Regions from separate parts of the Neorhizobium sp. S3-V5DH genome, predicted to be linked through region 1. Evidence: predicted binding sites of a transcription regulator. Region 1 holds the regulator's gene; each other region holds the start of a gene.
What was found. The regulator PhoB, encoded in region 1, activates phosphate uptake and scavenging genes when phosphate is short. The targets are predictions, from matches to a motif close to TGTCATNNANCTGTCAT.
Positions count from the first base shown of each region.

Region 2: the regulator PhoB is predicted to act here: its motif matches at 7,018-7,034, upstream of EDE09_RS12620 (DUF2794 domain-containing protein).
Region 3: the regulator PhoB is predicted to act here: its motif matches at 3,899-3,915, upstream of ppk2 (polyphosphate kinase 2).

Region 1 is NZ_SMCL01000001.1:175,148-185,759, reverse strand. It holds gene EDE09_RS00940 (methyl-accepting chemotaxis protein) at 1-1,185, shown strand, start outside; gene EDE09_RS00935 (Hsp33 family molecular chaperone) at 1,256-2,242, opposite strand; gene argF (ornithine carbamoyltransferase) at 2,431-3,348, opposite strand; gene EDE09_RS00925 (aspartate aminotransferase family protein) at 3,399-4,595, opposite strand; gene EDE09_RS00920 (GcrA family cell cycle regulator) at 5,000-5,533, shown strand; gene EDE09_RS00915 (PACE efflux transporter) at 5,740-6,177, shown strand; gene EDE09_RS00910 (DUF6766 family protein) at 6,322-6,978, shown strand; gene phoB (phosphate regulon transcriptional regulator PhoB) at 7,005-7,688, opposite strand; gene phoU (phosphate signaling complex protein PhoU) at 7,715-8,428, opposite strand; gene pstB (phosphate ABC transporter ATP-binding protein PstB) at 8,474-9,289, opposite strand; gene pstA (phosphate ABC transporter permease PstA) at 9,305-10,612, opposite strand, start outside.
Region 2 is NZ_SMCL01000007.1:19,617-30,228, reverse strand. It holds gene EDE09_RS12655 (4a-hydroxytetrahydrobiopterin dehydratase) at 1-303, opposite strand; gene thpR (RNA 2',3'-cyclic phosphodiesterase) at 317-907, opposite strand; gene EDE09_RS12645 (arylesterase) at 973-1,623, opposite strand; gene EDE09_RS12640 (ABC transporter ATP-binding protein) at 1,701-2,411, shown strand; gene EDE09_RS12635 (ABC transporter permease) at 2,408-4,951, shown strand; gene EDE09_RS12630 (Bax inhibitor-1/YccA family protein) at 5,185-5,931, shown strand; gene EDE09_RS12625 (GNAT family N-acetyltransferase) at 6,051-6,608, shown strand; gene EDE09_RS12620 (DUF2794 domain-containing protein) at 6,612-6,998, opposite strand; gene EDE09_RS12615 (thioredoxin family protein) at 7,290-8,039, opposite strand; gene EDE09_RS12610 (TSUP family transporter) at 8,232-8,969, opposite strand; gene acnA (aconitate hydratase AcnA) at 9,060-10,612, opposite strand, start outside.
Region 3 is NZ_SMCL01000039.1:9,360-19,971, reverse strand. It holds gene EDE09_RS27560 (MFS transporter) at 1-1,117, opposite strand, end outside; gene EDE09_RS27555 (transporter substrate-binding domain-containing protein) at 1,285-2,079, shown strand; gene EDE09_RS27550 (amino acid ABC transporter permease) at 2,083-2,901, shown strand; gene ppk2 (polyphosphate kinase 2) at 2,931-3,845, opposite strand; gene leuC (3-isopropylmalate dehydratase large subunit) at 4,164-5,573, shown strand; gene EDE09_RS27530 (histidine phosphatase family protein) at 5,692-6,243, shown strand; gene EDE09_RS27525 (L,D-transpeptidase) at 6,295-6,816, opposite strand; gene EDE09_RS27520 (response regulator transcription factor) at 7,080-7,763, shown strand; gene EDE09_RS27515 (cyclic nucleotide-binding domain-containing protein) at 7,772-8,227, shown strand; gene EDE09_RS27510 (exodeoxyribonuclease III) at 8,240-9,043, opposite strand; gene EDE09_RS27505 (outer membrane lipoprotein carrier protein LolA) at 9,152-9,802, opposite strand; gene EDE09_RS27500 (DNA translocase FtsK) at 9,876-10,612, opposite strand, start outside.

The sequences.
Region 1 (10,612 bases):
GCGCGTCTTCGCGAGCGGATGACGACGCTGGCGGACGGCCAGACGAGTGGCGAGATCGAAGGCATCGGCCGCGCCGACGAAATCGGCCAGATGGCCGCTGCCGTCGCCATCTTCCGCGACAATGCCATAGAGCGTATAAAACTTGCCAAGGAGGCGGATTCCACGCGCCAATTGAGCGAGGCGGAACGGCTCCAGCGCGACGCCGAGAGGGCAAAGGAAGCAGCTTCCGTGCAACATGCGGTCGATGAACTTGGCGCGGCGCTCAACCGGCTGTCGGACGGCGACCTCGCCTACCGCATCGAGACGCCTTTCCAGGGTCAGCTGGACAATCTCCGCCGCAACTTCAACAATTCCGTCGAAAAGCTGAACCAGGCGATGAACAGCGTCGGCACCAATGCCTCCGCGATCAACGCCGGCGCCACCGAACTGCTCAACGCGGCCGATGACCTGGCAAAACGTACAGAACAGCAGGCCGCCTCCGTCGAGGAGACTGCCGCTGCCCTGGAGCAGATCACCACCACCGTGAAGGACGCGGCCAAGCGTGCTGAGGAGGCAAGCCAGCTGGTGCTGCGCACGAAGGGCGGGGCAGAAGTCTCCGGCAAGGTGGTCAACGACGCCATCGACGCAATGAGGCATATCGAAAATTCATCCAACGAGATCGCGAACATCATCGGCGTGATCGACGACATCGCCTTCCAGACCAATCTCCTGGCGCTCAACGCAGGGGTGGAAGCAGCGCGCGCGGGTGATGCCGGCAAGGGTTTCGCAGTCGTTGCCCAGGAAGTTCGCGAACTTGCCTCGCGTTCCGCGAATGCTGCCAAGGAAATCAAGACGCTAATCACGGCGTCCAGCCAGCACGTGCAGTCGGGCGTGGATCTGGTGGCGCAGACCGGAACTTCGCTTCAAAAGATCGTTGGCGAAGTCCAGGAGATCAATCGTCACGTCCAGGCGATCGCCGAGGCATCGCGCGAGCAATCGCTCGGCCTGCAGGAGATCAACACCGCCGTCAATACAATGGATCAGGGCACCCAGCAGAACGCCGCGATGGTTGAAGAGTCGACGGCGGCGAGCGCAGCACTGGCAAGCGAGGCCCAGAGCCTGACCGAGATGCTCGGCCAGTTCCGTCTCTCTGCGACGGCGACCTACCGCCAATCGGCTGCCTCCGGCTCACGCCGCGCGGCTTAAATGCTCGAAAAAGATACGGCGGCTCTGTTCAAAACAGAGCCGCCGTATTCGACAATCCCGAGCGGCCCGTTCAGGCCGCGGCGAATTCCGCCACCTCGTAGTGATAGGTGGTCGAGCAGAATTCGCAGGTGACTGCGATATGGCCGTCCTCCTGGCTTGCTTCAATCTCTTCTGCCGTAAAGCCGTTCAAAACGCTTTTGATCTTGTCTCGCGAACAGCTGCAGCGATCATGAACCGTCTGCGGTGCGTAAACACGAACGCCGCGCTCATGAAAAAGACGGAAAAGCAGTCGTTCGATTGCAACCTGCGGATCGGTCAGTTCGTCCGTATCGATCGTCTCCACCAGAGAACGAGCTTCGTTCCAGGCGTCGTCGACCACATCCGTGTCCCGTTCGTCGCCGTCGCCGCCGTGCAAGTCAGGCTGCCGCATGCGCTCCGGAGCCTGGGGCAGAAATTGCGCAACCAGGCCACCCGCCCGCCAGTTGTGGCGCGGCTTGCCCTGCGCATCCCGGTCGAAGAGCTCGGCTACGCCGAGACGCACCTTTGTCGGGATCTGCTCCGACTGACGGAAATAGACGCCGGCGATCTCTTCGAGAGAAGAGCCGTCGAGGGGCACGATGCCTTGATAGGGCTGCATGCCGCGACCCTGGTCAATGGTGAAGGCTAGCACGCCCTGCCCCAGAAGCTCCGGCGGAGAGGTGCGGCCGTCCTTGACCGCATCAGCCAGCGCTTCTTCGTCGTAACGGGCGTAAGCGCGTAGGCTATCAGGCGTCGAAAAGTCCGCGACCAACAGATCGACCGGACCGTCGCCTTTCGTCTGAACGGTGAACTTGCCATCAAACTTCAAGGACGTACCAAGCAGCGCGGTCAGCACGATGGCTTCCGCCAGCAGCCGGGCAACCGGCCCCGGATATTCGTGGCGACCGAGGATGGTGTTCAGCAACGGACCGAGCTGTACGGCCCGTCCGCGCACATCCAGCCCTTCTACCTGAAAAGGAACGACCCGGTCGTCTCCGGCAAAATGAAGATCGTTGAGGTTCACAGTCGCTTCCGCCATGACTTCGCTCCTTCGCGCCGAGCCCTTACAACTTTTTACACAAGCGCCGGCCAGAGCGGAACCTCAGGCCGGAGGAAAAGACATCGACGAAGTGTGTTGAGACACCGGTTTCTGACAACACGGCGCAAATGATAGCCGGTAGATGTGCCCGGCTCTTTTGAAAATCAAGATTTGGCCTGAAACGGCATTCAGACGGCGCCGAAACACCAGGCCAGGATGGACTTCTGGGCGTGCAGGCGATTTTCCGCCTCATCGAAGACGACCGACTGCGGCCCGTCGATGACTTCATCGGTGACTTCCTCGCCGCGGTGGGCGGGCAGGCAGTGCATGAAGAGCGCGTTCTTATCCGCCCGCTTCATCAGCTCCTCATTGACCTGGAAAGGCTGGAAGACGTTATGACCGCGCGCCTTATGCTCCTGGTTCATGGAAACCCACGTGTCGGTGACGACGAGATCGGCACCCGCAACCGCCCGTTCGGCATCGTGGCACAGCATGATTTCGCCGCCGTTATTGCGCGCCCAGTTCAAAAACTTGTCGTGCGGTTCGGACCCCATGGGAACGGCCATGTTCATGCGATAACCGAACCGTGCGGCACCCTCGACAAAGGAATGGAGGACATTGTTGCCGTCACCGGTCCAGGCAAAGGTCTTCCCCGCGACCGGGCCGCGATGTTCTTCAAACGTCATCAGGTCGGCCATGATCTGGCAGGGATGCGTATCATCCGTGAGGCCGTTGATGACCGGTACGGTTGCGTGTTCGGCAAGCTCCAGCAGGCGCGAATGATCGGTGGTGCGGATCATGATTGCATCGACATAACGGGAAAGAACCTTGGCGGTATCGCCGATCGTTTCAGCTCTGCCAAGCTGCATTTCCGTACCCGACAGGAAAAGGGTTTCCCCGCCAAGCTGGCGCATGCCGACGTCGAATGAGACACGAGTGCGGGTAGATGGTTTCTCGAAGATCATCGCCAGCATCTTGCCGGCCAGGGGTTTTGCTGCCGTTCCGGCCTTGGTCGCCTGCTTACGGGTCTTGGCGTCTTCCAGGATCACGCGCAGGTCTGCAGCGGAAACAGCGGAAAAATCAAGAAAATGCTTCGGTGATGCCATTTTGGTTCCCTGTCGAGAGGGAACCAGAAACGGCGCCCCCTTCTACCTTCTCAGGCCGATTTTTTCATCAACGACGCGGAAAGCTTTTCCGCCGCCTTCTCTATGCGAGCAAGTCCTTCTCGGGCCTCCTCCGCAGTAACGGTCAGAGGTGGCAGCAGGCGCACGACATTGTCGCCCGCCGGAACGCCCAGCAGGCGTTCGCCACGCATCGCGCCGACCAGATCACCCGCGGGGACTTTCGCCTTGATGCCAAGCAACAGCCCCTCGCCGCGAATTTCCTCAATAATATCGGGGAACCGATCCTTGAGGCTTGCCAGACCCTGACGGAAAACGAGCGAAACGTCGCGAACATGATCGAGGAAACCCTCGGCCAGGACGACATCCAGCACGGCGTTGCCGACGGCCATGGCAAGCGGATTGCCGCCATAGGTCGTGCCGTGGGTGCCGGCGGTCATACCGGACGCCGCTTCGGCCGTCGCCAGGCAAGCGCCGACCGGGAAACCGCCGCCGATACCTTTGGCAAGCGCCATGATATCCGGCGCCACGCCCGACCATTCATAGGCAAAGAGCTTGCCGGTACGGGCCACACCGCACTGTACCTCGTCAAAAATAAGCAGAAGGCCGTTGTCGTCGCAGATCTTGCGCAGCGCCTGCAGGAACTCCTTGGGTACAGGACGAATGCCGCCCTCGCCCTGGATGGGTTCGATAAGGATCGCGGCTGTCTTTTCGCCAACTACAGCGTTCAAAGCGTCGAGATCGCCAAACGGAACCTGGTCGAAACCTTCCACCTTCGGACCGAAGCCTTCAAGATATTTCGCCTGTCCGCCAGCGGCGATGGTCGCCAGCGTGCGGCCGTGGAACGCGCCCTCGAAGGTGACGATATGGAACCTCTCGGGATGGCCCTTCACATATTGGTAGCGGCGGGCCGTCTTGATTGCGCATTCCAGCGCTTCGGCTCCGGAATTCGTGAAGAACACCTTATCCGCGAAGGAATTGTCGGTCAGGCGGCGAGACAGCGTTTCCTGACCGGGCACTTCATAGAGGTTCGACGTGTGCCACACCTTCTCTGCCTGCGCCTTCAACGCCTCGACGAGATGCGGATGAGCATGTCCCAGCGAATTGACGGCAACGCCGGCGCCGAAGTCGAGATATCGCTCGCCGCCTTCCGTCACGAGCCATACACCCTCGCCACGCTCAAAACGCAACGGGGCCCGGGCAAAGGTGTCGAAAAGCGTGGCTTCAGCCATGGCGACATCACTCCTCTAGGCAGCTTAAAGACCAGCGAACCAGCCTGAAAAATCAAAAATGCCGCCCAATGGGCGGCCAGCCGCACTATCGATGTTTAAGGCCCGGATGTCAACAAAGCTCGGCATTCTGCCGCACTACAACCGAAAACAGGCAACGCCTGCCCATGTGACAAAAATGACTCTTCCAGACAGCAAGTTGGGGAAAACCAAGAAATCGATTCTCTGCGAATCCCGCGACTCTTGCCACGGAGTCAGCCTCACACTAGGTTAAAGATCAATTACTAGACTGCATGCGGCGGAACTAGTCACCTCAAACATATATGTAGTGGGTGCTGCGGAATGATGTCTGCGGCAAAGGTGGAAGGATTCTGCATGCCGACAACGTTCAAAGGCGGAGAACGGGCATGAATTGGACAGACGAGCGTGTCGAGAAACTCAAGAGACTGTGGTCGGAAGGTCTGAGCGCCAGCCAGATCGCCGCACAACTCGGAGGCGTAAGCCGTAATGCCGTGATCGGAAAGGTGCACCGCCTCAGCCTGCCGGGCCGGGCAAAGGCTGGGGGCACTGTCGCTACGGGCCGCGCGGCGGCCAAGCGGACGACCTCAGCGCCTCGGGCACCGAATTATGCATCTCGCGTCGCGACCCGGACAGTCGCCCGTGCCGTCGGCGCGACCGTGGTCAAGGAAGAGATCGAAGTCGAAGCCTTCGAGGAGATGGAATACCGTCCGGCTTCCAACGTGGTGGTGCCTATCTCCCGTCGCCTTGCATTGACCGAGCTGACGGAACGCACCTGCAAGTGGCCGGTCGGCGACCCGTTGAAGGAAGATTTCCATTTCTGCGGCTGCGAATCCCCGGACTCCTCCCCCTATTGCAGCTACCACGCACGGCTTGCCTATCAGCCGATACACGATCGCCGCAGGACTGCTGCCCGGGCATAAGACCGGTACGCTCCGAGACGGGAATTGAAGCGGGCTTTTGCCCGCTTTCTTCATTCCGCATAGCAGCCATGTCTTCCGGCGCTTGCCTCGTCGTTAGATGATGCCTATTTTGATGTGCGCGAGGACGACCTCCCCCTCATGGGCATCACATCGGGACGACCCGGTAAGAACAAGGACCTTGGGTTCAGGGCTCCCTGGAGGTTACCATGCGTTCCACACGCGACCGCATCCGCCACGCAATCAGCTTCGAACTGATCGGGCTCGCTCTTGTCACGCCGCTCGGCGCCATAGCTTTCGGCATGCCGGTGGAAGATATCGGGATTGTCGGGATTGGCTCAGCTACGCTGGCAACGGGATGGAACTACCTCTACAATATCGGTTTCGACCACCTGATGCGGCGGCTGACCGGCAGCACGCAAAAGAGCCCTGTCGTGCGGATAGCGCATGCGATCCTGTTCGAGCTTGGCCTGCTTATCGTATTGCTGCCGCTGATCGCCTGGTATCTCGACGTGAGTCTCATTCAGGCGCTGACAATGGATATATCCTTCGCAGTTTTCTACGTGATCTATGCCTTCGTCTTCAACTGGGCCTATGACCGGCTGTTTCCGCTGCCGGAATGGTCCAAGGCAGCTACCACCGGATAACGGTCTCCCAACGCCTTAGGCACCTTGGCCAACCCACGTAGGATCCCCGATCAACGTTCTGTTTTTGCTCGTAGAACCGGCATGGAACGTTCTATGTCATCAACCGTTGATGCGGATATCCGATCACGGTTTGAAGGTTCGATCATGTCTTTCCTGCGAGCTAACGGTCTGACGATCGTGCTGATGGTGGCGGCGCTTGCCACGATCGGCGGGACGTTTATTTCCGGGTGGAGCGTTCATAACGACGAACTCGCCGAACACGGACAGGTCGCGCTCTCGGCTGTCGACTATCTCACCTCTGGACATTTTCTCTCCGCCATCTTCGAGAACTGGGAGAGCGAATTTCTGCAGATGTCCGCCTATGTTATGCTGACGGCGATGCTCTATCAAAAGGGCTCGGCGGAATCGAAGGATCCGGATCAACCCAACCCGCAGGATGAAGATCCGCGGAAGCATCTACCCGATCCCGAGGCGCCATGGCCGGTAAAGGCGGGCTCCTTCATTCGCGGCCTCTATTCCTATTCGCTCGGGATCGCGCTCGGCCTGCTGTTCCTGCTCACATTCGTGCTGCATCTTCGCTACAGCTTCGAGGCTGCCAATGTGGAAGCCGCCATGCACGGGCAGCCGACAATGCCTTTCTGGCAATATCTGGGAGACGCGCAATTCTGGTTTGAATCCTTCCAGAACTGGCAATCCGAATTCCTCTCGACTGCGGTGCTGGTGGTTCTGTCGATCTTCCTGCGCTTCAAGGGGTCACCGGAATCCAAGGCCGTGGCCGACCCGATCAGCAAGACCGGTTAAACAAGCCCGATCAGCAACGCCGCCCGTCAGGACTCCATCGAATAACCGGCGCCGCGAACGGTGCGGATGACATCCTGCATGTTGGAGAAGTTGAGCGCCTTGCGCAGACGACCGACATGCACATCGACCGTGCGTTCGTCCACATAGATATCATGACCCCAGACGCCGTCGAGAAGCTGCGAGCGAGAAAAAACCCGGCCTGGCGAGGCCATCAGGAACTCCAGCAGGCGGAATTCGGTCGGGCCCAGGCGAACCTCGCGGCTCTTGCGATGCACGCGATGGGTCTCGCGATCGAGCTCGATATCGCCGCAACGCAGCACGCTGGACAAGACTTCCGGCCGGGCACGCCGCAACATGGCCCTGACGCGCGCCATGAGTTCCGGCGTCGAAAACGGCTTCACCACATAGTCGTCCGCACCCGTTGCGAGACCGCGAACGCGTTCGCTTTCCTCGCCGCGGGCCGTCAGCATGATGATCGGCAGGCGCTCGGTCTCCGAGCGCATGCGCAAACGGCGGCAAAGCTCGATGCCTGAGACGCCCGGCAGCATCCAGTCGAGGATCAGGAGATCCGGAGTGCGTTCCTGAAGCCTGATTTCAGCTTCGTCGCCGCGCAGGATCGTCTCGACCTCATACCCTTCAGCTTCCAGGTTGTAGCGAAGAAGCACGCTCAGCGCTTCCTCGTCTTCCACCACAGCAATTTTTGGCAGCATCTCAGCTCTGCTCCATCAGCATTCCGTCATTCGGTGATCGCGCCAAGCGTATTCGATGTATCGTCCTTCGGGCGCTCGCCCTCCGGCTGGGCGCCCGTCGTCATGTAGTAGATCGTCTCGGCGATGTTGGTGGCGTGGTCGCCGATGCGCTCGATGTTCTTGGCGCAGAAGAGAAGATGCGTGCAGGTGGTGATGTTGCGCGGATCTTCCATCATATAGGTGAGGAGTTCCCGGAACAGCGAGGTGTACATCGCGTCGATCTCTTCGTCGCGGATGCGGATCGCTTCGGCCTTTTCCGCCGAGCGGCTGGCATAGACGTCCAGCACTTCCTTGAGCTGTACCAGCGCCAGATCGGAAAGGTGCTCGATGCCGCGTGCAAGCTTGCGGGGCACGCCCGTGCCCTGCACCGCGATGACACGCTTGGCGGTGTTCTTGCCCAGATCGCCGACGCGTTCGAGATCGGCTGCTATGCGCAGCGTGCCGACGATCTCGCGCAGATCGGCAGCCATGGGCTGGCGTCTGGCGATCGTGACGATAGCTTTGTCCTGAATCTCCCGCTCAGCATGATCGAGGATCACATCATCCGATATGACCTTCTGAGCCAAAGCCGAGTCCGAATTCACCAGGGCGCGCACAGCATCCGCGCACATCTGCTCAGCAAGACCGCCCATCTCGGAGATACGGCGGCTCAAATATTTCAGTTCGTCATCATAGGCCGACAGGATATGGGTCGATGCCATCGTCTAGTCCTCGATATTGGGTTGTCGGGCGGCGCAGTCGGCAGATCAGCCGAAACGGCCCATGATGTAATCTTGAGTGCGCTGGTCGTCCGGATTGGTGAACATCTTGTCTGTGTCGTTTTCTTCGACAAGCTGACCCAGATGGAACATGGCAGTGCGCTGCGACACGCGAGCCGCCTGCTGCATCGAATGCGTCACGATGACGATCGTATAGTTGGCCCGGAGTTCGTGGATCAGCTCCTCGACCTTGGCGGTTGCAATAGGATCGAGCGCCGAGCAGGGTTCATCCATCAGGATCACTTCCGGCGACACTGCCACCGCGCGGGCAATGCAGAGACGCTGCTGCTGACCACCGGAGAGGCCGGTGCCGGATTCGTGCAGGCGATCCTTCACCTCGGTCCAGAGGCCGGCCCGCTGGAGGCTGGCTTCGACGATCTGATCCATGTCGGCCTTGTTTCTGGCCAGACCGTGGATACGTGGGCCGTAGGAAATGTTTTCGTAGATCGACTTCGGAAATGGGTTCGGCTTCTGGAAAACCATGCCGACGCGGGCGCGCAATTCAACGACATCGATATTCTGATCATAGATATCGTCGGCATCGAGTGTGATCCTGCCCGTGACGCGGCAGTTCTCGATCGTATCGTTCATGCGGTTGAGGCAGCGCAGAAAAGTGGACTTGCCGCAACCGGAAGGACCGATGAGGGCAGTCACCGTGTTTTCCCGGACGTTCAGGTTGACGTCGAAAAGCGCTCTCTTTTCGCCGTAATAGACCGACACGTCCTTGCCGATCATCTTGTAGGAAGAATCGTTCATCTTCTGATCCAGCGCCTTTTCAACTGCTGCTTCTGACATCATGTTCATCGTGTCCTACTCCTTTTACCAGCGCCGCTCAAAGCGTCGCCGCAAGAGAATTGCGCCAACATTCATTACGATGAGGAACAGGAGCAGAATGATGATCGCTCCAGAGGTACGTTCGACGAACGCACGTTCGGCCTCATTCGCCCACATGTAGATCTGGACCGGCAATGCCGTTGAAGGATCGAGCGGCGTCGCCGGATAGTTGGCCACGAATGCCACCATGCCGATCAGGAGCAACGGCGCCGTCTCTCCGAGTGCGTGAGCAAGTCCGATGATGGTGCCGGTCAGGATACCAGGCATGGCGAGGGGGAGGACGTGGTGGAAGATCGTCTGCATCTTCGACGCCCCGAGACCAAGGGCGGCTGCCCGGATCGACGGCGGCACCGCCTTCAAAGCGGCTCGCGTGGCGATAATGATCGTCGGCAGGGTCATGAGGGTCAGCACCAGGCCGCCGACGAGAGACGCGGAGCGGGGCAGGCCCATGAAGTTGATAAACACAGCCAGTCCCAGCAATCCGTAAACGATAGAGGGGACCGCCGCGAGATTGTTGATGTTCACCTCGATCAGGTCCGTGAACTTGTTCTTCGGTGCAAATTCCTCAAGATATATCGAAGCAGCAACACCGATCGGCAGCGACAGGACCAGAACGATCAGCATCATGTAGAACGAGCCTATCAGCGCGACGCCGACGCCTGCAGCTTCCGGCCGGCTTGACGCGCCGTTGACGAAGATCCCCGTATTGAAGTGCTTGGCGAGCACGCCGCTTTCTGCGAGCTGGTTCATCCAGGTCACCTGCTGGTCCGAAATCTTGCGGTTCCCTTCGGCAACGGAGAGATTGATCTGGCCCTTGAAGGCAGAATCAATATCACCGGCAGCAAGCAAGGCGACGTTCTGAGTTGTTCCGATGATCGCCGGGTTGGCGACGACCATGTCGCGAAGCTGGGTACGCACGCCGTCAGACAACAACTGCCCGACAGCACGGATCTTCACACGGTCATCGACGCTGACGCCGAGCGTCTTGGCAAGTGCATTGCGGGCGACGACCGGATAGTTCGCGGTCATCAGCTTCTGGGGATTTGCGGCACGTTCGTTCTGCGGGTCGATGGTCTGCTCGGAGAATTCGATCGGTATGGTGATCATCGTCTGCTGGAAGGCAGTGTAGCCCTTTGAGACCACCGACCACAGGAGAAGCATCAGAAAGATGATGCCAAAGGAAAGAGCGGCGACACCATAGGCCCTGAAGCGACGCTCGGCGGCGTAGCGGCGCTTGATGCCGATATCCCTGCGACCGGCCTTGGTCTTGGGAATACCTGAGACGGGAGAAAC
Region 2 (10,612 bases), on a different contig from region 1:
TCAATTGCGGCGGGAGAATGCCTTGTCCATGGCTCTGGCCAGCTTGAAATCAAGGTCCGTCAGGCCTTCGGCGTCGTGCGTCGTCAGCAGCACATCCACCCGGGAATAAACGTTCGCCCACTCCGGATGGTGATTGAGCTTCTCGGCGCGCATGGCGCATTCCGTCATGAAGCCGAAGGCCTCTATGAAGTTCTTGAACTTGAAGCTCCTGAAGATGGCGTCACCTTCCGCCTTCAGCTCCCATCCATCCAGTGAGGCGAGCTCGCGTTCAGCAGCGGCCGTATCCAGCTTTTCGTAGTGCATGCGAAAGCGCTCCTTAAAGGAGGCCCTTCACCGGTTCCAGATCTGCGGCATGGGCGTTGCCGTAGCTGATATCCTGCAACGGGAAGACCTCTTCCGTCAGATACGGCCCACCGCCGACGGATTCCTTCGATGACAGCAGCACGAAGCGTGAGACGGTAAATGGCGCGGTGTAGAAATTGCCGCGGCCGGAAAGATATTGCACCATGTCGTCCAGCCGGCAGTTCTTGAGCCGCGCCAGAGTAACGTGCGGAGTGAACTTGCGCGGATCCGGCGGCAGGCCGATGCGCTGGCAGATCCGTTCGATTTCCGCCTGAAGTGCGTAGATGTCCGGCGATGGAGCAACCCCGGCCCACACCGAATGAGGCTTCTTGGACCCGAACGAACCGATCCCGGTCAAGGTCATCTGGAATTCCGGTCGGTCGATACGGTCCAGCCGGTCGACGATCTCATCGGCCGTGCGGCCATCGACATCTCCGATGAAGCGCAGGGTGATGTGATAATTCTCCACATCGATCCATCGGGCTCCGGGAAGCCCGCCGCGCAGCAGTGATAGGCTCATTGCTACATTGCGTGGAATTTCGAGGGCGGTGAATAGTCTCGGCATAGGGACCTCCTCGAATCTTTGCAGATGTTAACAGCGAATCATGCAACGGGGTTCCGTGCAAGATGTTATTTGCCGTTATCCTTAATCTCCCCCAGGAAGCTTTCGACAGGCTGGATCGTCTTCTCGACCATTACTGCAACCCCCTTGGCGTTGGGATGCATGCCATCTTCGAGCTGCATTCCCTCCACTGTCGTCACCCCGTCGAGGAAAAATGGATAGAGCGGCACGCCATATTTGTCGGCAAGCCGCTGGTAGATCGGATTGAAGCGTTGGGCGTAGTCGCCGCCCATATTCGGAGGGGCAAGGATGCCGACCAGAAAAACCGCAATCCCCCGTTCTTTCAGGCGGGCGAGCATGAGATCGAGGTTTCGCTCCGACTGTTCCGGGGAGATGCCGCGAAGCGCATCGTTGGCGCCGAGTTCCAGGATGACGCCGTCTGTCCCGTCCGGCACCGACCAGTCGATGCGCGAAAGGCCACCGGAGGTCGTATCGCCCGAGACGCCTGCATTGGTTATCGCCACATTGTGGCCTTTTGCCCTGAGCGCCGCCTCGAGCTGGGCGGTATAGGATTCCGAAGGCGCAAGCTGATAGCCCGCCATCAGGCTGTCACCGAAGCCGATGAGCTGAATCGACCGGTCCTCAGCGACCGCCGGCAATCCGATAAGCCAAAGCGCCGACATGACGATGAAGTGAAGGGCGCTTGCTTTAAAACTCACGGTTCGTCTCCTAGATTGAACGCCACTGTCATGCGGCACGGAATGCCCGTTTCAAGGCCAATATAGGAAGCTTTGCTTTGACTAAAACCATCATCACGCTGAAGAAGGCTGATCTCACCCTCGGCAGCGCGGCGGCTTCCGTGCATGTGTTGAAGAACATCGACCTGGAGATCCGGGCCAATGAGGCGGTCGGCATCGTTGGGCCCTCCGGTTCGGGAAAATCCACCCTTTTGATGGTGCTCGCCGGTCTGGAGCGTCTGGACAGCGGAGAGATCGTCATCGACGGCGCGCCTCTTCATGCGCTTTCCGAAGACGCCCTCGCCGAATTTCGCGGCCGAAAGATCGGCATCGTATTTCAGTCCTTCCACCTGATCGCCAACATGACTGCGCTGGAAAACGTCGCCGTACCGCTGGAGCTTGCGAACGTGAAGAACCCGTTCGACATCGCCAAACGGGAACTTGCCGCCGTCGGCCTCGGCGAACGCCTCAGCCATTATCCCGGTCAGCTTTCCGGCGGCGAGCAACAACGCGTGGCAATAGCGCGCGCGCTCGCGCCGTCGCCTTCCGTGCTGATCGCCGACGAGCCGACCGGCAATCTCGACGCGGAAACCGGGCGGCAGATTGCCGACCTTTTGTTTGCCAAGCAGGCCGAGCGCGGCATGACCATGCTGCTCGTCACCCACGACAATGCGCTCGCTGCCCGCTGCTCCAGGCAGATCCGGGTCCGCTCCGGTGAAATCGTCGGCGACAGTGCGATCCATCCTCCGGTTCAGGCGGTTCTTGCATGAACCGCGTCTTCCCCCGCCTTTCCATTTCTTTCCGCCTGGCACTGCGCGAAATGCGCGGCGGCCTGGCAGGGTTTCATATTTTCCTCGCCTGTATCGCGCTCGGTACGGGGGCGATTGCTGCGGTAAACTCGGTTTCGCGCGCCATCACGGGCGCCATTGCCAGCCAGGGGCAGGAAATCCTCGCGGGCGACGTTCGCTTCGAACTCAACAATCGGGAAGCGACGCAAGCGGAGCGTGCCTTCCTCGACAGCTTGGGCGAGGTAAGCCTTTCAACCAGCCTGCGCTCGATGGCCCGCAAGCCGGACGGTTCGGAACAGGCGCTTGCAGAGGTCAAGGCGGTTGACGACCTCTATCCGCTTTACGGAACCTTCCGCTCTGAACCTTCGGCGCCGCTTCCCGATCTGCTCGCCAAAGACGGCGATGGTTTTGGTGCATTGGCCGCCCCCTTGCTGCTGGAACGCCTCGGACTCCGCCAGGGCAACCAGATCTTGCTCGGCAATGTGAAGCTGACGCTGCGCGGGACGATCGCCGCCGAGCCCGATGCATTGTCCGACGGTTTCGGATTTGCACCCCGCCTGCTGATCGGAAGGGAGGCGCTCCTGGCGTCCGGCCTCATCACCACCGGCAGCCTTGTCGAGCATGCCTACAAAGTCAAACTCAACGACCCGTCAATTCGCGCGACACTGACCGGCCGTGCCAATCGCGAATTCCCGAGCGCCGGCTGGTCGATCCGTTCGAGCGACCGCGCAGCACCGTCGCTGACGGAAAATGTCGAACGTTTCTCGCAGTTCCTGACGCTTGTCGGCCTGACCGCGCTCATCGTCGGCGGCGTCGGTGTCGCCAATGCCGTGCGGGCTTTCCTCGATGCAAAGCGGACGACAATCGCCACGTTCAAATGCCTCGGCTCACCGGCTTCGGTGGTGACGCTGATATACCTCATCCAGATCCTGATGCTGACCACCGTCGGCATTGCGATCGGGCTGGCGATCGGCGCAGCCGCGCCTTTTATAGCCTTGCAGTTTCTCGAGGGCGTTCTTCCGGTTCCGAAAGAGGTGACATTCTATCCCTCCGCTCTCCTCTATGCTGCCTTCTTCGGACTGCTGATCACCTTCGCCTTTGCAATCCTGCCGCTCGGCCACGCTCGCGAAGTACCGGCAACAGCGCTTTTTCGCGAGCAGAGCTTCGACAACGTCCGGCTACCTTCCTGGCCCTATCTCGTAGCAGCGGCGGCTGCGCTGACAGCTCTTGCAGCCTTGTCGATCGTCACCGCCGAAGACCGGTTCGTCGCAGCGGTGTTCCTTGCCGCCGTCGCCGCAGCCTTCGTTCTGCTTCGCCTCGTCGCCGTCCTGATTGCCGGCCTTGCGCGCCGGAGCCCGCGCATGAATTCGCCGGCATTGAGGCTTGCGATCGGCAATATCCATCGGCCCGGTGCGCTGACGCCTTCCGTTGTACTCTCTCTGGGCCTTGGCCTCGCTCTCCTTGTGACGCTTGCCCTGATTGACGGCAATATGCGCCGGCAGCTCACGGGCCAGATCGCCAGGCAGGCTCCGAATTTCTTCTTCGTCGACATCCAGAGCTCCGAGCGCGAAGGCTTCCTGGACATTCTCAACCAGCATTCGCCAGAGGGTTCCGTCACGCAGGTGCCCATGCTTCGCGGCAGGATTCTGGCCTTCAACGGCCAGGACGTCACGCAAATGAACGTGCCCCCAGCCGGTCGCTGGGTGTTGCGCGGCGACCGCGGCATCACCTACGAGGAAAAGCTGCCTGCCAACTCGACATTGACCGCCGGCCAGTGGTGGCCATCCGACTATAGCGGAGAGCCGCTGGTCTCGTTTTCCGCCGAAGAGGCGAGCGAACTGGGACTGAAACTCGGCGACACCGTCACCGTCAACGTGCTCGGCCGCAACATTACCGCCCGCATCGCCAATTTCCGAAACGTCGAGTGGGAATCGCTTGCCATCAATTTCGTGATGGTCTTCTCGCCCAACACGTTCCGCGGCGCGCCGCACGCCTGGCTTGCCACCCTTACCGACCCTTCTGCGACACCTGGGCAGGAAGCCGCGACCCTTCGCTCCGTCACAAACGCCTATCCGACAATCACCAGCGTTCGCGTCAAGGATGCGATCGATATTGTCGATCAGCTGATCGGCCAGCTCGCCACAGCCATTCGCGCCGCGGCCGCTGTAGCCCTCATCGCTTCCGTTCTGGTACTTGCCGGCGCCCTCGCCGCGGGCAATCGGGCGCGAACCCACGACGCCGTCATCCTCAAGACTCTGGGCGGAACCCGCAGCATGCTGATGCGCGCCTTCAGTTACGAATATATGATGCTCGGCGCAGCAACCGCCGTCTTCGCGCTGCTTGCCGGCGGCATCTCCGCCTGGTTCGTCGTCAGCCGCATCATGAGGCTGCCGTCGACGTTCCTCCCGGATGTCGCGGTCCTTACGCTCGCTGTATCTCTCGTTCTGACGGTCGGAATCGGCCTCGCAGGAACCTGGCGTATCCTTGGGCAGAAAGCTGCGCCTGTGCTCCGCGAACTGTGATTCAACCTTGGGATGATTGCACGCCCATGTTCGCCGATAAACTTGCCGTCATAACGTCTTCAGGTTGCTAAATTGCCGTAGTGGTTTGCGTTTTCGCTCGCCACACCTCTTGTATGTAAAGCAATATCACATCATATTTGCCGGTAGGCTTGCTGGAGCTCCGCAGCGGCGCCTGGGTCTGAAGATAAGGGGGCCCGACACCGTGAATAATTCCGGAGCTTAAAGAGGAAACAATGGCTGACTTTAACAACTACCAGAACCGAATGGCGCGCGCTGGCGCCCAGTCGGGCGCGATGATCGATGAAGGCCTTCGCGCCTATATGCTCAAGGTTTACAACCTGATGGCGCTCGGGCTTGCGATCACCGGTGTAGCGGCCTTCCTGACATGGCAGATGGCGGTTGCCGACGGCCAGCTTACGGCTTTCGGCCAGCTCCTTTATACCAGCCCGCTGAAATGGGTTGTCATGCTGGCTCCGCTGGCGATGGTCTTCTTCCTGAGCTTCCGCATCAATTCGATGAGCGTCGCGGCCGCGCAGACAACCTTCTGGGTCTATGCCGCGCTGATGGGCCTGTCTCTGTCCTCGATCTTCCTGGTCTTCACCGGCGAGAGCATCGTGCAGACCTTCTTCGTGACCGCCGCCTCCTTCGGCGCGTTGTCGCTCTACGGTTACACGACCAAGAAGGATCTGTCGGGCTTCGGCACGTTCCTGATCATGGGTCTGTTCGGCCTGATCATCGCCTCAATCGTCAACATCTTCCTGCAGTCTTCTGCGATGGGCTTCGCGATCTCCGTGATCGGCGTGCTGATCTTCGCGGGCCTCACCGCCTACGATACGCAGAAGATCAAGGAAATGTACTATGATGGCGACGACGTTGCCGTTATGGGTCGCAAGGCAATCATGGGCGCACTGACGCTTTACCTCGACTTCATCAACCTCTTCACGTTCCTGCTGCAGTTCATGGGCAACCGCGACGAATAAGCCTGCAGGGCATGAATAGAAAAAGGCGGCTCCTCAGCCGCCTTTTTTGTTGCCCCGCTGGAAGCCGCCGCATAGGCTGGGCGATACGACATTCTTTCACCTGCCAGTGATTTCCCTCCATGACTTTCCGCATTCGCGATGCTTCTCCCTTCGATCTCCCAGTCATTACTGAAATTTACTGCGACAGCGTCCTCAACGGTACGGCCAGCTACGAAATCGTCCCGCCGGACCAAGTCGAGATGACGAGCCGCTTCGAAGCGATCAAAGCGAAGGGCTATCCTTACATCGCCGCAGAAGGCGAGAACGGGGCCTTGCTCGGTTATGCCTATGCCTCGGCCTTCCGGACCCGGCCGGCCTACAGGTGGCTGGTGGAGGATTCCATTTATCTCGCTCCGGAAGCGCGCGGCAGAGGAGTGGGCAAGGCGCTTCTGAAGGAGCTCCTTATCCGCTGCGAGGCGCTCGGCTTCCGGCAGATGATCGCCGTCATCGGCGGGGCGAGCCCGGCTTCCGTAGCGGTGCATGCCAGTCTCGGCTTCGAAATGACCGGCACGCTCAAGGGCACCGGCTTCAAGCATGGGAAATGGCTGGATACGGTTCTGATGCAGATCTCTCTCGGTGAGGGCAAGGAAACCGATCCAGACCCAAGTGCCTATCCCGGCACTCTGTTTGCCGGATAAGGCTCAGTCAATCAGTTTCAAAACCTTGTCGAAGACCTTGAGCACCTGCGGCAGTTCATGGCCACGCTTCAGGATCATTCCGTGGGTGTTGAGCACGCAATAGGCGCCCTGCTTCCCGGCTAGCTTGGGATTCTTTTCGATCCGGTAAAGCGGCATCTCGCCCGCCCGCTTGAAGATGGAAAAAACCGCCCGATCCCTGAGATGATCGATCGCGTAGTCCTTCCATTCTCCTTCGCCTACCATGCGCCCGTAGATCCTCAGAATCGCGTCGAGTTCGCGTCTGTGAAAGGTAACAGGAACGGGATCGCGGTTCTGCCGGTATTCGTGGAGATTGACGACGGTGGTTTCCTGCGTTCTTTCGCCCCCCGGCAATTCCGGCTGATCGGTCATCAAGGCTCCCAAATCACAAATGTCGGAGATGTGACAGTCTGCCCGAGAGCCCGAAAAATGCAACCCCGGGGATCGCCGAGCTGTGGAGAGGACTTGGCGTTTTTTATTCTCGCCCTATTTCGGACAAAACAGCGCCAGATTTCAAAGCGAGATTGGCGCCTATCGGTTGGCGCGTTCCTAGCGCCATATGGCCCGATCCGGTGCATTGACCCTTACCCCCAGCCCCCCAATGTTCCTGGATCGGGCCGCCGACCGATTCTCCCTGAACGGACGAAGCCCGGCTGCGGCGGATCAGTATTTCTTGCGGCCAGCCATGAGAATTGTAGCTCCGAGAATGGCCGCGGGCTCCCCTCCGGCACCCGAAGTCTGCAAGAGGATCGCGCAGCCGTCCTTCTTCGATTTACCCATCAGTTTACCCGGGAGATTGAGCTTCATGCTCTGGCCGTTCCAGGTGCCGACGGATTGCACGTCGTAGACGCTGTGCCAGTATTCCATGGTCTTGCCGCTGTTCTCACCCTTGGTGACATCCACCTGCTGACGCTTGGTGAAGTAAGCGACGACGACGTCCGCCTGACCCTTGCCTTCACCGATCTCGATCTCAATCTCGTCTCCCCGCATGGCGGCAGTCACCGGTACGTTCAGCCCGTTGCCGCTGTCGTTCAGACCCTTCACCTTATCGTTGATAAGGGCAAGATCGGTGCCTTTTACATGCTCGCGGCCGTTGATGATCGCTTGCGGCGTGTAGACGCCGCTTCGCCCCAACGTCTTCGCATAGCCATATTGACGCTCGGTATTTTCCCTGGAACTCAAGGTGTCGGTCCAGCCGAGATAATTCCAATAGTCCACGTGATAGGAAAGCGCGACCACATCCCCCTGCACGACCAGATCGCGCAGCGTCCCATCCGCCGGCGGACAGGAGGAGCAACCTTGCGAGGTAAATAGCTCGACGACGCCCTTGGGAGCCCTCACCTCGCCCCCAAACGCAGCGCCGGCGGAGACCAGGCTCGCAAGAAGGACCAGAGAAATGGAGCGGAACGGCATCGGCGGTGGACCTCCTTATCAGGGCATCTGTTATCCACTATTGCTCGCGGCGATCAAGAGCCTAACGCGTGGGACGGCGGAAGGTAACCACCCCCTCCCGTCAAGAGAAAGTCACGAAGGGGTGAAGACCGGATATTTGATCGCCATTGTTTCGCCAATCCAATCCGATCTTCTTTCGGCCGTCAGCCGCGATCAGATCAGCTTCAAAAGGCCTTGGGTGAAATAGACCGCGCCCACGCCCGTCACAATCCAGCGCGTCCAGGCCCTGAAGTTCGCATCCGTTATCCGCTGCAGGATGCCATTGCCGGCGCGCGCCCCGAAAATTGCGATCGGCGCCGCGACCAGAATAGCTATCCAATCGGTCGGCGGCAGAACCGAAGCCGCATTCCAGTAGAAGACGACCTTGGTGGCATGCGAGGCGACCTGGATCGCCGCCTTGGTGGCGATAACCTTGCGCCGGTCCATCATGGTGCGGATGAAGAAGATGTCGATAGTCGGTCCGGAAACGCCGACGCCGACCGTCAAGGCTCCGGCGATCAGGCCGCAGAAAAGCGCATGGGACGGTTTCGAGGCATCGAGCTGGAGCTTCGAGACCGGCAGCCACACCAGGATCGGCATCAGGCCGATTGCGATCAGCACGACGACGATGTTCGGCTGGTAGTCGACGATCAACAGGAAAATGCTTGAGATGATCAGCCCCAAGCCGAGAATGCCAAGGATTTTGTAGTCGATATAGGCGCGCGAGAACCAGGCGCGGGACCCGTTCGATACCATCTGGATAACGCCATGAATGGCGATCGCGGTCCCGACCGGATAGAGAAAAAGCAGGACCCAGAGCAAGATCAGCCCGCCCGCCATCCCGAAAATTCCCGAAAGCAGGGATGTCAGGAAAACTGTGACGGCCATTCCGATGAAGATGACGATGGCCAAGGTAGCCGGACCTTCGGAAGGTAACGCGGGAAAGTTCAGGAGCGGAATGCACCCGCCGGAAAACCTCCGGCGGGTGCAGATCAATCGCCTTTAAGCGGCAAGATCCCGCAGAACGGTCTGCAGAATGCCGCCGTTGTTCATGTAGACGACCTCATCAAGCGTATCGATACGGCAAAGGATGTTGATCTCCTTCACCGTGCCGTCGCCATAGGTGATCTTGGCGGTCTTCCACTCGCGCGGCTTGATGTCGCCTTCCAGGCCTTCGATGGTGACAGTCTCGTCACCCTTGAGGCCGAGCGAAGCCCAGGTCGTGCCTTCTTCGAAGACGAACGGGACGACGCCCATGCCGACCAGGTTTGAGCGATGGATACGTTCGAAGGACTGGGCGATGACGGCCTTGACCCCAAGCAGATTAGTGCCCTTTGCCGCCCAGTCGCGCGATGAACCGTTGCCGTATTCGACACCGGCGAAGATGACGAGCGGAACGCCCTCTTCCTTGTACTTCATGGCCGCATCGTAGATCGACATCTCTTCCTTCGACGGATAGTGGATGGTGTATCCACCTTCCTTGCCGTTCGGACCGAGCATGTGGTTACGGATGCGGATGTTGGCGAACGTGCCGCGCATCATCACTTCATGATTGCCGCGACGCGTGCCGTACTGGTTGAAGTCCGCAACGGCGACGCCGTTTTCCGTGAGATAGGCACCGGCGGGCGATGCCGCCTTGATCGAACCGGCCGGAGAAATATGGTCGGTGGTGATCTTGTCGCCGAAGAGACCGAGGACGCGGGCGCCCTTGATATCCTTGAGACCAGCGCCTTTTTTGCCCATGCCTACGAAATAGGGCGGGTTCTGCACGTAGGTCGACTTGTCGTCCCATGCATAGGTATCGCCCGGGGGAACCTTGACCGCCTGCCAGTTCGCATCGCCCTTGAAGACGTCGGCATATTTGGTTTCGTAGAGTTCGCGGGTGACGTATTTCTGGATGAATTCCTGCACTTCGTGCGAGGTCGGCCAGATGTCCTTGAGATAGACCGGGTTGCCGTTCTGGTCTTCGCCGATCGGCTCCTTGGTCAGGTCCTTCTGCACCGTGCCGGCGAGCGCGTAGGCAACGACGAGCGGCGGCGAAGCGAGGTAGTTGGCCTGGACATCAGGCGAGATGCGGCCTTCGAAGTTACGGTTGCCCGAAAGCACGCCCGAAACGATGAGACCCTTGTCGTTGATCGTCTTGGAGATCGGCGCCGGCAGGGGACCGGAGTTGCCGATGCAGGTGGTGCAGCCGAAGCCGACGAGATTGAAGCCGAGCTTGTCGAGATCTGCCTGCAGGCCCGACTTGGCAAGATATTCGCCGACAACCTGGGATCCCGGTGCGAGCGAGGTCTTGACCCATGGCTTGGACTTAAGGCCCTTGGCGACTGCATTGCGGGCGAGAAGGCCGGCAGCGATCAGTACCGACGGGTTGGACGTATTGGTGCAGGACGTGATTGCGGCAATCGCCACGTCGCCATGGCCGAGATCGAAATCCGTACCCTCGACAGCGTAACGGTTGCTGAGCTGGCCCGGCTTCTTGTACTCGCCTTCGAGCGAAGTGGCGAAGCCGGACGCGATGTTTTCAAGCGGGATGCGGCCTTCCGGACGCTTCG
Region 3 (10,612 bases), on a different contig from region 1:
TTCCGACCGAATTAATCGCCGCGATGCCGGCTGCCGCACCTGCACCCTTGAGGAAACGCGACGGAAGGCTCCAGAAGACAGGCTGGCCAGCAAAGATGCCTGCAGCGGCGACGCAAAGGAAGGTAAACTGCAGGACCGGCGAGGTAGCGAGTACCGACATAGCCAGGCAGGTAGCGCCAATAAAGGCAGGACCGACGATGTAAAGCGTCTTACGTTCGCTCCGATCCGCAGCATTCGGCACGAACCAAAGCGCCGACGCAACCACGAGCCAGGGGATGATATTGATGAAACCGTTGGCGGTGTTCGACACACCAAAGCCCTTGACGATGGTCGGCAGCCAATAGCTCAGGCCGTAGGCGGCGAGCGGAAACCCGACATAGCAAAGCGCCATCAGCAGCACCCGGGGATTGACGAGCGCCTTGAACCCGTTGTCTGCATGTTCCTCCATTCCCGAATTTTCGCGCGCGAGCCGGTCATGAAGCCAGCGCTTTTCATCCGCCGAAAGGAATTTGGCCTGTTCGGGGGTATCATCGAGATAGAAAAACGTGACGATGCCGGCAACGACCGCCGGTACGCCGGTTGCCAGAAACACCCATTGCCAGCCGGCGTGGCCGAGCAGGCCGTCAAGGTCGAGCAGCATGCCGCCGATCGGAGCGCCAACTGCATTGGCGAGCGCGCTAAAGATCATGAACAAGCCGACCATGCGGCCGCGATAATCCTTCGGGAACCAGAGCGTCAGCAGAAAGAGAACGCCCGGAAAGAAGCCCGCCTCCGCAACGCCCAGCAGGAAGCGCAGGATGTAGAACATCACCGCGTTCTGGGTATAGGCGAGCGCGATGGTAACGATCCCCCAGGTGATCATGATGCGGGCGAACCACCGGCTGGCGCCGAAGCGGTTGAGAAAGAGATTGCTCGGGACTTCGAAGATAAAATAGCCGATGAAGAAGAGCGAGGCACCGAGACCGTAAGCGTATTCGCTGATGCCGAGCGCATCGACCATCTCCAGCTTCGCGTAGCTGACGTTTTGACGGTCGATATAGGCGATCAGATAGAGGATCCCGAGAAACGGCATCAGTCTCCAGACAATCTTCGAAATGAGCTCTTTTTCCTGAACCAACGGATCTTCTCCAAAAAATTCCGCCCGCGTTGAAGCAGGGTATAAGGTCAGGGGGATGTAGAGGATGCGACCCTGCCGGCAAGTGTCAGATATGGCTGCTTCCGCCGCTTGCTAACGGCGGCCTTTTTATGAGAGGGAATCAGAGCCACACAATCAGGAGTGCCACGATGCTCTTACGCCGTACGCTTATTGCCGGTCTTGCCGTCCTCAGCCTAGCACCCGCAGCGGTCTCAGCCGGCCTGCCGGACCTCAAGGGACGCAAGGTGGTCGTGGTGACGGAAAATGCCTATCCGCCCCTGCAATTCGTGGATCCGAAGAGCGGCCAGGCGATCGGCTGGGAATATGATGCGATGAACGAGATCGCAACGCGCCTGAACTTCAAGATCGAGTACCAGAACACGAGCTGGGACGCGATGATCCAGGCTGTATCCGACGGGCAATACGATATCGGCATGACCGGCATCACCATCAAGAACGACCGCAAGGAGAAGGTCGACTTTTCCGATCCCTACATGCGCTCGCAGCAGCTGATGCTGGTGCGCGGCGACGAAGCGCGTTTTACCGATGCCAAGAGCTTTGCCGCTCTGGAAAAGGGGCTGATCGGCGCGCAACCGGGAACGAGCCCCTTCTACACAGCGGTGTATGAGATACTCGACGGCAACGAGCAAAACCCGCGGATCAAGCTTATGGAGACCTTCGGAGCGACTGTGCAGGCGCTGAAGACGGGTGACGTCGACCTGGTGCTGACGGACAGCACCGCCGGCGAAGGTTATGTGAAAGCTTCCGGCGGGACGCTAAAGATCATCGGCGAGCCGCTTGGCACCGAGGATTTCGGGTTCATCTTCAGGAAGGGATCCGACCTTGTCGCGCCAGTCAATGCGGCCATCGCGGCGCTCAAGGCCGACGGCACGCTCGACGCGCTGAACAAGAAATGGTTCCTCGACTATAAGATGGGCCAATAGGGCATGGCGCCAGCGCGCCGAAAGACCGCAGCGCGTGAGGATTTCCCCTGGTGGTTCGTCGCCTTCGGGGCTCTATGCGTCGGGCTCGCGGTCGTCATCGCCGTCAATGATCTCTATGCCCAGGTGTTCGGCGTCGTTTCCAAAGGAATCGGCATCACCGTCGGCGTGACGCTCGGAGCCTTTGCGCTTGCAACGATGCTGGGGCTCGCGATTGCGCTCGCGGGGCTTTCGAACAGTGTTGTTTTACGACAGGCCGCCCGCTTCTATGTGGAGCTGATCCGCGGCATCCCCATCCTCGTCCTGCTGTTCTATGTCGCGTTTGTCGGCGCGCCTGCCTTCGTTGCACTCTACAACTGGCTGCTGGCACCGCTTATCGGGCGAGGCTTTGCCGACGAACTGCTGGTGCGCGATGTCTCGCTGCTCTGGCGGGCGGTGATAGCGCTGATGATCGGCTATGCGGCCTTCATCGCAGAAATCTTTCGCGCCGGCTTCCAGTCGGTCAACGAAGGACAAATCGAGGCGGCAAAAACGCTGGGCTTCAGCCGCTTCCAGCGCTTTCGGCTGATCGTCTTCCCGCAGGCGATGCGGGTGATCTTCCCGCCGCTTTCCAACGATTTCGTCTCGATGGTGAAGGACTCATCGCTCGTCTCGGTGCTGGGTGTCGCCGATATCACCCAGATGGCGAAAGTGTATGCGGCGGGCTCCTTCCGCTTCTTCGAGACCTATTCGATCGTCACCTATATCTACCTGCTGCTGACGATTGGCCTATCGCTGACGCTGCGAGGCATCGAAAGCCGGCTGCGCAAGCGCACGGAGCGGTGAAGGAAGCCATCCCCGCCCGTCGGCATGGATCAGTAGACCTCCGGTACATACATTTCCGGCGGCACCGGATGGCGGATGTAATGCGCGTTGCGGATGCGGCCGGGAAGCTCGATCGACTCCTTCGGAACCGTGTCGTAGGGAACCTGCGAAAGAAGATGCGCGATCATGTTGAGCCGCGCTCTTTTCTTGTCGACCGCCTGCACCACCCACCACGGCGCCTCCGCGATGTGAGTGCGGTCTAGCATTTCCTCCTTGGCCTTGGTGTATTCTTCCCAGTGAACCCGGCTTTCGAGATCCATTGGCGAGAGCTTCCATTGTTTCAGTGGATCGTGGATACGCATCTTGAAGCGGAATTCCTGCTCCTCGTCGGTGATCGAGAACCAGTATTTGACGAGGATAATGCCGGAGCGAACGAGCATCCGCTCGAATTCCGGCACCGAGCGGAAAAATTCCTCCAGTTCGTCAGGCGTGCAGAATCCCATGACGCGCTCGACGCCGGCGCGGTTGTACCAGGAGCGGTCGAACAGTACCATTTCGCCGGCCGTCGGCAGATGGGGCACATAGCGCTGGAAATACCACTGATGCCGTTCACGCTCTGTGGGTGCCGGAAGCGCCACGACGCGGCAGACACGCGGATTGAGGCGCTGGGTGACGCGCTTGATCGCGCCGCCCTTGCCGGCCGAATCGCGGCCCTCGAACAGCACCACCATCTTCAGCTTCTTGTACTGCACCCAGTCCTGCAGCCGGACGAGTTCGTGCTGCAGCCGAAAGAGTTCGCGGAAATAGATCCTCCGGTCGATCGTCGGCTCCGGAGGCTCCGACATGCCCTCGGCGATCAGGTCGTCCAGCCGGTCCTCTTCCATCTGCATTTCCAGCTCTTCGTCGAAGCTGTCGGCAATCTCGTCCTTGATGCGGCTGAGCTGGTCTTCCATGGGTTCGGACATTTGAGATCCCTCCGTTTCTGGCCTCAGATCAACCACGTTTCCGCGAAGACTTTATGACAGTGATGCGACAGGTTTCCGACGATGCAATTCCGTTGCCGATTTCATCGAAAACTGGTATTGCAGCAGCCATGGGATCGAAATTCGGATGCCTCGCGAACCAGTTTATCGTGCTGCAGGACCACAAGCGCCTGCCGGCACGGTTCTTCGCACGCGTATCCGGCGCTCTGAACAGCCGACTTAGCTGACCGATCCATCGCACCGGCAGCGACAAAGCCGTACTATATCTCCCTGTTTCAAAATACCCGATGGATGGCAGCCATGAGCGCACCCCGTACCCTTTATGACAAGATCTGGGACGACCACGTCGTTTCGCAGGACGAGAATGGCACCTGTCTTCTCTATATAGACCGTCACCTCGTACACGAAGTGACGAGCCCGCAGGCCTTCGAAGGCCTGAGGATCGCCGGCCGCAAGGTTCGCGCCCCGGAAAAGACGCTCGCTGTTGTCGACCACAACGTGCCGACTACCGCCGACCGCCACGAAGGCATCAAGAACGAAGAAAGCCGCATTCAAGTCGAAGCGCTTGCACAGAATGCCAAGGATTTCGGCGTCGAATATTATTCCGAGAAGGACGTCCGCCAGGGCATCGTTCACATTGTCGGGCCTGAACAGGGCTTCACCCTTCCCGGCATGACGATCGTTTGCGGCGACAGCCACACGTCGACGCACGGCGCTTTCGGTGCGCTGGCGCATGGCATCGGCACGTCCGAAGTCGAGCACGTGCTGGCCACTCAGACGCTGGTGCAGAAGAAGGCAAAGAACATGCTGGTACGGGTCGACGGCCAGCTGCCTCCGGGCGTCACCGCCAAGGATATCATCCTCGCCATCATCGGCGAGATCGGCACCGCCGGCGGCACCGGCCACGTCATCGAATTTGCCGGCGAAGCCATCCGCTCGCTCTCCATGGAAGGCCGCATGACCGTCTGCAACATGACGATCGAAGGCGGCGCCCGCGCCGGCCTGATCGCGCCGGACGAAAAGACTTTCGAGTATATCAAGAACAAGCCGCGCGCCCCGAAGGGTAAGGCCTGGGACATGGCGCTCGATTACTGGAAGACGCTGCAGACCGACGAAGGCGCGCATTTCGACAAGGTGGTCGTGCTCGACGCCGCCAACCTGCCGCCGATCGTCTCTTGGGGCTCCTCGCCGGAAGACGTGATCTCGGTTGAGGGTTCCGTTCCGAACCCGGACGATATTCAGGATGAAACCAAGCGCACCTCCAAATGGCGCGCTCTGGACTATATGGGCCTGAAGCCGGGCACCAAGATCACTGACATCGCCGTCGATCGCGTATTCATTGGCTCCTGCACCAACGGCCGCATCGAAGACCTGCGCGCCGCCGCCAAGGTTGTTGAAGGCCGCAAAGTCGCTCCCACCGTATCGGCGATGGTCGTTCCGGGCTCCGGAATCGTCAAGGAACAGGCGGAAGCCGAAGGCCTCGACAAGATCTTCAAGGATGCCGGTTTCGAATGGCGCGAACCGGGCTGCTCGATGTGCCTTGCAATGAACGACGACCGCCTGAAGCCGGGCGAGCGTTGCGCCTCCACTTCGAACCGCAATTTCGAGGGTCGCCAGGGCTACAAGGGCCGCACCCACCTTGTCTCGCCGGCCATGGCTGCCGCCGCCGCCATCGCCGGCCACTTCGTCGACATCCGCGAGTGGAAGTAGTCCGTCCATCCGACGTTAACATGATCAATGCCGCCCTGCCCGGGCGGCATTTTCTTTTATGGCCGGCGAAGAAACGCCGGTATGATCCTTGGCGGAACGACAATATCCGGAGCCCGAGGTGGAATCTGACCCATCAGAAAGCGAACTTGGCAGGGATGCGCGCAGACTGCTTTTGCTGCGGCATGCTAAATCCGCCTGGCCGGACGGGATAGCGGATCACGAAAGACCGCTGGCCGAGAGAGGTCGGAAAGCTGCTCAGCTCATGGGCCGATTTATGGCACAGGAGGGGCTCATTCCCAGTCTGGCTATGGTTTCCGACGCACGGCGAACACGGGAAACCTGGGCTTTAGTCAGAAACGAAATCCTCCGCCCGCTGATCTGTCACGATTGTTCCGCAATTTATGAGGCCTCGGCGACTACAATTCTTGCTGAGTTGAGACGGATCGAGCCGGAGTTTCGCACCGTGCTAATCGTAGGACACAATCCGGGACTGCAGGATCTCGCACTGATGCTGGCGGGCAGCGGCCGGCCCGAGGCTATGAAGGCAATCGCCGACAAATATCCAACCGGTGCTCTCGCCGTCCTCGATTTCGCTCTACCGACCTGGCAAAGTATTTCGCCCGGATCCGGCACCCTGAAGCGGTTCGTTAAGCCGCGCTCACTCAAATAAGTCGTCAAGCAACACCGGAATGATGACCTCCGGCCATTGCCAGCAGGAGGTTCAGAGAACCCGCACGACTGTGCCCTTTCTCATAAAGCGGATAAGGCGCTTCATATCGGCAAGGCCCACGGCGATGCAGCCGGCAGTCGGTTGGTAGCCGGGCTTGATCAAATGAAAGAAGATCGCAGAACCGCGATAGCGGCGCCTCGACGTTATGTTCCAGTCGAGCACCAGACAGATGTCGTACAGCCCGTCGGCGCGCATCATCTCCTCATGGCTGGGGCGGAAGGGCGCTTTAACGAGGCTGTTATAGGCCGGATGGTTCGGCTGATCGCACCACAGCATGTCGCTGCGGATATGCCGCATGGGCAGGGCGGTCGGCGGCAGGCGCACCCTCTCGCCCCGCACGAACCCATAAAGGACGCGCATCGACGTGATCGGCGTTGCGCCGTCACCTTCCCGCTTGAATGCCGTCGTGCCGGAGCGCCCGATTGCGGCCTGAACGGTGACGCCTCCCATGGAAACGATGGCGCGCCTTCGATCCCGCGGCGCGGTTCTGACGGTGATAGTGTTCGGGTTCAAGCACGCTCTTTCGCGAAAACGGTGCATTTCTCTCACAAGGTTTTGCTTTGAATATGATTTCGTTTGAATTCATAGCACCTTGGAACACCACGCGTCGCTATGGACGCGCAAGGGAGGCTCTTACATATTGGGCCCGAGCATCATACTTGCCGAAAATCGATTTCGATTTTGGGGTCGATGCTGTAGGGATTAGATCGAAGATCCCGATCGCCTGCCACTGCCGGAAAGCAGGACGGGCGAGCGGAGAGATGAAAGGCTTGAGAATGGCAGCGCGTACCATACTCCTGGTGGATGACGACGACGATCTGCGCGAGACCCTGGTCGAGCAATTGTCGTTCTACGACGAGTTCTCGATTCTCCAGGAAGCCAACGCCGCCAAGGCGCTGCAAACCGCGAAGACCGCCCAGATCGATCTCCTGATCATGGATGTCGGCCTGCCGGATATGGACGGCCGTGAGGCGGTAAAGCTTCTGCGCAAAAACGGGTTTAAGGCGCCGATCATTATGCTGACCGGCCATGATACGGATTCGGATACGATCCTGGGGCTCGAGGCAGGTGCAAACGACTACGTCACCAAGCCCTTTCGCTTCGCAGTGCTGCTTGCCCGTATCCGCGCGCAGCTGCGTCAGTACGAGCAGAGCGAGGACGCAACCTTCACGGTCGGCCCTTACATCTTCAAGCCGAGCCAGAAGCTGCTCACCACCGACGACGGCAAGAAGATCAGGCTCACGGAAAAGGAAGCGGCCATCATCCGCTATCTCTACCGCGCCGGCCAGAAGGTGGTGACGCGCGACGTGCTCTTGGAAGAAGTCTGGGGCTACAATTCCGGCGTCACGACCCACACGCTGGAAACCCACGTCTATCGTCTACGCCAGAAGATCGAACGCGACCCCTCCAGCGCTGAAATCCTGGTCACCGAAAACGGTGGCTACAAAATCGTACCGTGATTTGAACAATGTCCCTGACCGAAGATATCCGCCTGCTCTCACAGGTCCCGCTCTTCAAGGATATGAATGACGACCAGCTTCGCCTCGTGGCCTTTGGGGCCGAGCGGCGACAGGTGGCTGCAGGTCAGGAGCTGTTCCGAGAAAGATCGCCGGCGGAATCGGCTTTTATCATCGCCCGTGGCCGCTTCGAATTGCTGATGACGGACCGTAACGGCGAACCAAAGGTGGAGGCGACGGTCGGCCCCGGCACGCTGTTGTCGGAACTGGCGCTGATCACCATGGTGGAGCGGAAATTCACCGCCGTGGCAGTCGAGGACGCCGAGGCGATGAAAATCAGCCGTTCGCTGTTTCATCGCCTGCTTGAGGAATATCCCGAGGTCGGCCGGGTGATCGAAAGACGCATCCGGGACAATATTGCGAGCCTCGCCAAGGCGGCGGCGGCGATGAGCCACAGGTTTGTCTGAAATCGACAGGGTTCAGAACTTGAAGGTCGCCGTCACCGGAACGTGGTCGGACGGCTGGTTCCAGCCGCGCGCTTCCTTCAGCACCTCGATGTGATCGAGGAACGGCCCGAGATCCGGAGACGACCATATGTGATCCAGCCGACGCCCCTTGTCCGCGACTCGCCAATCCTTGGAACGATAGCTCCACCACGTATAGAGCTTTTCGCTCTCGGGCACGTGCTGGCGCATCAGGTCCAGCCAGCCTCCGCGCGCCATGACCTCGTTCAACCCCTGGGTTTCGATCGGTGTATGGCTGACGATCCTTAGCATCTGCTTGTGCGACCAGACATCGTGCTCAAGCGGCGCTATATTGAGATCGCCGACGAGGACGGAGGATATGCCGGGCATTGGATCAGCCTTGAGAGCCTTCATCTCCTCTACGAAATCGAGCTTGTGGCCGAACTTCGGGTTCACCGTACGATCGGGCTCGTCGCCACCTGCCGGCACGTAGAAATTATGCAGGCGGACGCGGCGCGAACCGCGCTCGAAGATGGCGGAGATGTGCCTTGCATCACCCACCCCGCAATAGTTCTGCCGATGATCTTCCAGAAGCGGGATCTTCGACACGATTGCGACGCCGTGATAGCCCTTCTGGCCGTGAATGATGACGTGCTGGTAGCCTAAGTCCTTGAAGGGCTGCAGCGGAAATTCCGGCTCCTGGCACTTGATTTCCTGCAGGCAGAGGATATCCGGCTTGTGGCGGACGAGGAACTGCTCGACGATCGGCATGCGCAGCCGTACGGAGTTGATGTTCCAGGTACTGATGGAAAAAGTCATGGCCAAACCTCGTATGTTGCGGCGAGGTTTAGGAAATTTTAATTGCGTTGAGAAGCAAAAAGGCCGTGCGCAGGCCCGGCTCTTCAGACTTTTCGAACTTCGACGCGATCAGCCCTTGCGAACTTCGTCATAGGGGATGGTGAAGACCTTTTCGTCGAGGCTCACCCCGTTCCTGACGTTGTAGATCATCACCGACGTGTCCTTGTTCTGAGCGTCGGTAATGGTCCACTGCCTGAGATCGTAGGTCTTGGAATCAAACATCATTGTGATGGTCGAATCGCCGAAGACGGTCTTGTTGCCAAGCACGATAGTCGTCAGGTCGGACTCCTGCTTGACGTCACGGACCATCTGGTTGCCGAGATCGATGCGGTCGGACAGCAGCAGGCTGAGCGGCGTCTTGGACAGAGGATAGACGTCCCAGGTCTTGAGCTTCATGTTGCCGACCACGACGTTCTTGCCGTCGGCAATCACGCGGATCGGCGATGGATCCTCGAAATTGAACCGCAGCTTACCGGGCCGTTCGATAAAGAACTTGCCGCCGGTCTGCTCCCCGCGCGGACCGAACTGCACGAATTCGCCCATCATGGTTTTGACCGAGGAAAAGTGATCGGCGATCTTCTGAGCCGCAGCCGAGCTCTGCGCGAAGCTCATGTTCGGCAAGGACATCGCAGCCACCAGGCTCGCCAGCCCGAGCGAAAATTGCCTGCGGCCAATCGAATCGAGACGGACGTGTGAAAGGATGGATTTATCGTTCTTCATTCTATTCTCCTTCCCCTGGTTCTCGGTTTAAAACGCGGCGTCTTGATGGCAGTTGCAAGCGATCACAAAAGCCTTACCGTTCGAGGATATCGCCCTCGGTCGGCACCAGGATCTCGCGCTTGCCGGCATGATTGGCCGGTCCGATCAGCCCCTCCTGCTCCATTCGCTCGATGAGCGATGCCGCACGGTTATAGCCAATGCCGAGACGCCGCTGGATATAGGATGTGGACGCCTTGCCATCACGCAAGACGATCGCCACTGCCTGATCGTATGGATCGTCTGAATCGCTTAGGTTGCCGGTGCCTGCCGGACCACCGCCTGCGCCGGCTTCATCCTCGTCGTCATCAGCCGTAATCGCATCGAGATATTGGGGCGCCCCTTGCGTTTTCAGGTAGGCGACGATGTCTTCGACTTCCGTGTCCGACACGAAGGGACCATGGACACGCTGAATGCGGCCGCCACCCGCCATGTAGAGCATATCGCCCATGCCGAGCAGTTGTTCAGCGCCCTGCTCGCCCAGGATCGTGCGGCTGTCGATCTTCGATGTGACCTGGAATGAAATACGGGTGGGGAAGTTCGCCTTGATCGTGCCGGTAATAACGTCCACGGAGGGGCGCTGTGTAGCCATGATAACATGGATGCCAGCCGCACGCGCCATCTGCGCCAGGCGCTGGACCGCGCCTTCAATATCCTTGCCGGAGACCATCATCAGGTCGGCCATTTCGTCGATGATAACGACGATATAAGGCATCGGTTGAAGGTCGAATTCTTCGGTCTCATAGACGGCCTCGCCCGTCTGGCGGTCGAAGC